2 linked regions of the Streptantibioticus cattleyicolor NRRL 8057 = DSM 46488 genome follow. The protein of the gene in region 2 interacts with the protein of the main gene of each other region in a pairwise test. Links are inferred from orthologs where the notes say so. Each region holds a gene or a part of one and is shown on either strand. Other genes may lie near its edges.

What was found. Proteins that work in one complex are often made in the same cells at the same time.
Region 1: the proteins of SCATT_RS09215 (region 2) and dnaA interact in binary tests that used the Escherichia coli proteins (3 or more experiments, as listed by UniProt). The link is inferred for Streptantibioticus cattleyicolor NRRL 8057 = DSM 46488 from one-to-one orthologs.

The regions. Positions count from the first base shown.
Region 1 is NC_017586.1:3,282,753-3,285,696, forward strand. It holds dnaA (chromosomal replication initiator protein DnaA), read right to left. Parts: upstream 2,428-2,944; coding sequence 574-2,427; downstream 1-573. UniProt on the Escherichia coli protein: Plays an essential in the initiation and regulation of chromosomal replication. Binds in an ATP-dependent fashion to the origin of replication (oriC) to initiate formation of the DNA replication initiation complex once per cell cycle.
Region 2 is NC_017586.1:2,079,339-2,082,146, forward strand. What follows is about bases 56-2,754. They hold SCATT_RS09215 (HU family DNA-binding protein), read right to left. Parts: upstream 1,697-2,754; coding sequence 1,415-1,696; downstream 56-1,414. Other genes in these bases: murA (UDP-N-acetylglucosamine 1-carboxyvinyltransferase), read left to right, coding at 56-1,268; SCATT_RS09220 (NAD-dependent malic enzyme), read right to left, coding at 2,089-2,754. Also shown: more of murA, read left to right, coding at 1-55; more of SCATT_RS09220, read right to left, coding at 2,755-2,808.

The DNA.
Region 1 (2,944 bases), 1.2 Mb from region 2 along the record:
GCACACCCCATACACAGGGAGAGGGCAGTTCTCCCCATCGTTGTCCCCAGGAATACCCAGGTTCTCCCCAGCCCAACCCACCCCCTGGGTGTGACGCCTTTCACTCCATCCGGCGATGGGGGGTGGCGAGTTGCCGAACAGTGGACAGCGCTGTGGAGAAGCTGTGGGTAACCGCCCGGACCCTGTGGGCAGCCGGTGGACAACGCTCGGCGCGGGTTGTGGGCGAAGTGGTTGTCCACAGGCTGTGGAGAACCTTTTCCCACAATTCCACACCCCGCTGACCTGCGATGATCCTTCCGTCGCCATCCCCCTTGTGGAGGGGGTCGGGACAACTTCGTCCTCCCCAGCCTGTGGATGGCGGATCGGCGGCGAACCTGTGGAGCAGTGTGCCGCCGGAGGGTGAATTCGAACAGCGGGTGTGGACGTGTCGGGGCGGCGGAACGGGCGCGGACGGCCCGGCCCTCCGGGCGCGCACGGCGAGGAGGACGCCGCAGGCCCCCGGAAGACGCCTTCCGGGGGCCTGCGGGGACGCGTACGGGGCCCGTGGAGCCGGGGACGGGGCCGTTGCGGCGGTCAGCTCTTGATGCGGTTGGTCAGCTCGGTGACCTGGTTGTAGATGGACCGCCGCTCGGCCATCAGGGCGCGGATCTTGCGGTCGGCGTGCATCACCGTGGTGTGGTCGCGGCCCCCGAAGAGGGCGCCGATCTTCGGCAGCGACAGGTCGGTCAGCTCCCGGCACAGGTACATGGCGATCTGCCGCGCGGTCACCAGCACCCGGCTGCGGGAGGAACCGCACAGGTCCTCCACGGTGAGCCCGAAGTACGCGGCGGTCTCCGCCATGATCGCGTTGCCGGAGATCTCCGGTACCGCGTCCTCGCCGCCCGGGATCAGGTCCTTCAGGACGATCTCGGTCAGCTGGAGGTCCACCGGCTGGCGGTTGAGGCTGGCGAACGCGGTGACCCGGATCAGCGCCCCCTCCAGCTCGCGGATGTTGCGCGAGATCCGGGAGGCGATGAACTCCAGCACCTCCGGCGGGGCGTTGAGCTGCTCCTGCACCGCCTTCTTGCGCAGGATGGCGATCCGGGTCTCCAGCTCGGGCGGCTGGACGTCGGTGATCAGGCCCCACTCGAAGCGGTTGCGCAGCCGGTCCTCCAGGGTCACCAGCTGCTTGGGCGGCCGGTCCGAGGAGAGCACGATCTGCTTGTTGGCGTTGTGCAGGGTGTTGAAGGTGTGGAAGAACTCCTCCTGCGTCGACTCCTTGCTCGCCAGGAACTGGATGTCGTCGACCAGCAGGATGTCCATCTCGCGGTAGCGCTTGCGGAACGCGTCGCCCTTGCCGTCGCGGATGGAGTTGATGAACTCGTTGGTGAACTCCTCCGAGCTGACGTACCGCACCCGGGTGCCCGGGTACAGGCTGCGGGCGTAGTGCCCGATCGCGTGCAGCAGGTGGGTCTTGCCCAGCCCTGACTCGCCGTAGATGAACAGCGGGTTGTACGCCTTGGCGGGGGCTTCGGCGACGGCCACCGCGGCGGCGTGCGCGAAGCGGTTGGAGGCGCCGATGACGAAGGTGTCGAAGAGGTACTTGGGGTTGAGCCGGGCGGTCGGCTCGCCGGGGCCGGGCGCCGGGGCCGGCTGCGCGGCGAGCGGGCCGGGGGCGCCGCTGGACGCCGGGAGCGCGTCGGCCGGCCGGACCCCGCCACCGGGGCGCTCGGGCGGCTGCGGCGCCGGGTAACCCGTCTGCTGGCCGTAGTCGGGCTGCCCGAACTCCTGCTGGGTGTACTCCTGTTGCTGCCCGTGCTGGCCGTACTCCTGCTGCTGGCCGTAGTCGCGCTGGCCGCCGCCGTACGGGTCGCGGTCGGGGTAACCGCCGCGCCGGGGCTGCTGCCAGGCGTCGGTGCCCTCGGGTCCGCCGTGGCCGTGCTCCTGCGGGCGGCCGTGGGCGTACGGGTCGGAGTGGGCCGGGGGCGGCCAGCCGCCGGACTCGTGGCCGGAGGGGTAGTCGGGGTACGCCCGGCGGATCACCGGACCGTCCTCCGCGGAACGCGGGTAGTCCTCGTAGTCGCGGCGCTGCTCGGCGTAGCGCCCCGGGGCCGGGGCGGGCGGCTGCTGGGGCGCGGGCTGCCGGTCGGCGGCGGGGGCCTGCGGGGCCGCGGCGGCCGTGCTGGAGTCCACGGTGATCGCGATGCGGATCGGGCGGCCGAACTCCCGGGTCAGCCCCTCGGTGATCACCGGCAGCAGCCGGCCCTCCAGGACGCCCTTGGCGTACTCGTTGGGCGCGGCCAGCAACGCGGTGTCGGCCACCAGCGCCAGCGCCTGGCAGGCCTTGAGCCACCGCTGGTCCTTGGCCTCGACACCCTGGCCGTCGGCGAGGAGGTGATCCAGCACACGCGGCCACACTGCGGCAAGATCGGCAGTTACATCAGCCACAGTGCACGCTCTCTCGCTTGATCGTCGACTCGCTGGTGGAAATGGCCCGCCCGTGGGATGCGAAGGGCGCCGAGGTGTCCCGCGAAGGGGTGGTTCTGCGAATAGATGGGGGATTGCAGAGTTCAGCCACGGTAGTCAGCGCGCCGCGCGCGGTTCAAGTCGTTGTCCACAGGGTGTGTACAAATGTGCCACGGGAGCGCCCGCGATGCGTCCCCAGGGGGCGGCGGCCCCCTTCGCGGGAGGGAACGGGCTGGTCAGCCACGCCGTCTAGGGCGCCGGTACGGGCGCCGGGAAGGCCCGCAATGGTACGGTCGGGCGGCCTGCCGGGGCCCTGGACGGGCTCGGTTTGACCGGATGGCGTAGCCGCGCGTACCGTGACGAGGTCGAGTTGTCGATGGCTGCTGCCGCCTGCCTGTCGAAGGGCACAGGTCACCCCGGGTGAGCTGGACAAGCGGTACACCTAGGGCGGACGCGAGCTTCGTGGGCGCACGGTGACAGCCAAGCGACGCCCCACACC
Region 2 (2,808 bases):
CGAAGAACCTCGTGCCCAAGGCCATGGTGGCCGCCCTGCTCGGCAGCGGTCCGAGCCGGCTGCGCAACGTCCCCGACATCCGTGACGTGCGGGTGGTGCGCGGGCTGCTCCAGCTGCACGGGGTCACGGTGGGCCCGGGTGAGGAGCCCGGCGAGCTGGTGCTGGACCCCTCGCACGTGGAGAGCGCCAACGTCGCCGACATCGACGCGCACGCCGGCTCGTCGCGCATCCCGATCCTGTTCTGCGGGCCGCTGCTGCACCGGCTGGGGCACGCGTTCATCCCGGGCCTGGGCGGCTGCGACATCGGCGGGCGGCCGATCGACTTCCACTTCGAGGTGCTGCGGCAGTTCGGCGCGGTCATCGAGAAGCGTCCGGAGGGCCAGTACCTGGAGGCCCCGCAGCGGCTGCGCGGCACCAGGATCCGGCTGCCCTACCCGTCGGTGGGCGCCACCGAGCAGGTGCTGCTGACCGCGGTGCTGGCGGACGGGGTCACCGAGCTGTCCAACGCGGCCGTGGAGCCGGAGATCGAGGACCTGATCTGCGTGCTGCAGAAGATGGGCGCGATCATCTCGATGGACACCGACCGGACGATCCGGATCACCGGCGTCGACCGCCTCGGCGGCTACAACCACCGGGCGCTGCCGGACCGCCTGGAGGCCGCCTCCTGGGCCAGCGCGGCGCTGGCGACCAGGGGCGACGTGTACGTACGCGGCGCCAGCCAGCGCGAGATGATGACCTTCCTCAACACCTACCGCAAGGTCGGCGGCGCCTTCGAGGTGGACGACGACGGCATCCGGTTCTGGCACCCGGGCGGCGCGCTCAACGCGATCGCGCTGGAGACGGACGTGCACCCCGGCTTCCAGACCGACTGGCAGCAGCCGCTGGTGGTGGCGCTCACCCAGGCGTCGGGGCTGTCCATCGTGCACGAGACGGTCTACGAGTCGCGGCTGGGCTTCACCTCGGCGCTCAACCAGATGGGCGCCCACATCCAGCTGTACCGGGAGTGCCTGGGCGGCACCCCGTGCCGGTTCGGGCAGCGCAACTTCCTGCACTCGGCCGTGGTCTCCGGGCCGACCAAGCTCCAGGGCGCCGACCTGGTCATCCCCGACCTGCGCGGCGGCTTCTCGTACCTGATCGCGGCGCTGGCCGCGGAGGGCACCTCGCGGGTGCACGGCATCGACCTGATCAACCGCGGCTACGAGAACTTCATGGAGAAGCTGCGGGCGCTCGGCGGCCACGTGGAGCTCCCGGCCGGCGTCCGCGCCTGACGGCCGTACGTCGCCGTCCACGGGCCCGTACGGGCCGTGGACGGCGACGTACGGGTACGGAGAGAGGGCGGCCACCCCGGTGGGGGTGGCCGCCCTCTTCCGTCGGCTCGTCAGCGGCCGTCGCCCAGCGGCGCCGGGCCGGCTGCTTACTTGCCCTTGGCGGCTTCCTTGAGCTTGGAGCCCGCGGTGACCTTGACGGCGTGGCCGGCCGGGATCTCGATCGGTTCGCCGGTCTGCGGGTTGCGAGCGGTGCGAGCGGCACGGTGGGTGCGCTCGAAGGTCAGGAAACCGGGGATGGTGACCTTCTCGTCGCCCTTGGCGACGACCTCACCGACGGTCTCGGCGAGGGCGGCCAGAACGGCGTCGGCGTCCTTGCGGGTCACCTCGGCGCGGTCGGCCAGCGCGGCCACCAGCTCACTGCGGTTCATATTCGTACTCCCGTGTTCTTCTTGCCGTTGAGGCGTGTTGCGTCCTCGGCCGCCTCTGGATGGAGGAGGACCGCCGCGTTTTGAAGCCGATGTTGCCAGGTGCCTCGGACACAGTGTGTGCCCGGGCCTGAGACACGAGCCTCTCGCCCGAGTAGGCATCCTGCCCCCACCAGCGGCGGGAAAGCCAATCCGGCACCCGGGAGGGTCACACGAAAAGCGCCACAGCAACGGCTTGGTGACGCTGCGTTCCCATACGGCCGCGCGACGAGGGCCGCCCGGCGGCCCGCCCGCTCGCGTCTGGGCGACACCCTAGGGGCAGGACGGGCCGGGCGGCGGCGCGACGCGCCCCGGCCGGGCGGCGGATCCGTGGCCGCGCCCGGCCGGGCCGGGGTTCACTGCCCGGCGGAGGGCACCACGGCGGGGGCGGCCACCCCCTGGGCCCGGGCGGCGTCACGGACGGCGCCGGCCACCGCGCCGGCCACCTTGTCGTTGAAGACGCTGGGGATGATGTAGTTGGCGTTGATCTCGTCGTCGGCCACCACGTCGGCGAGGGCCCCGGCCGCGGCCAGCATCATCTCGGTGTTGACGGTGCGGGACTGGGCGTCCAGCAGGCCGCGGAAGACGCCGGGGAAGACCAGCACGTTGTTGATCTGGTTGGGGAAGTCGCTGCGGCCGGTGGCGACCACCGCGGCGGTCTCCCGGGCCACCGCCGGGTCGACCTCGGGGTCGGGGTTGGCCAGCGCGAAGACGATGGCGCCCTCGGCCATGGCGGCCACGTCCTCGCCGCCGAGCACATTGGGCGCGGAGACGCCGATGAAGACGTCGGCACCGCGCACGGCCTCCTTGAGGGTGCCGGTGATGTTGTCGGGGTTGGTGTTGTCGGCGATCCAGCGCAGCGCCGAGCCCGGGTCGGCGTCGACCAGGTCGGTGCGCCCGCTGTGCACCACCCCGTGGATGTCGGCGACCACCGCGTGCTTGACGCCGGCGGCGAGCAGCAGCTTGAGGATGGCGGTACCGGCCGCGCCCGCGCCGGACATCACGACCCGGACGTCCTCGATCTTCTTGCCGACCACCCGCAGCGCGTTGGTGAGCGCGGCGAGCACCACGATGGC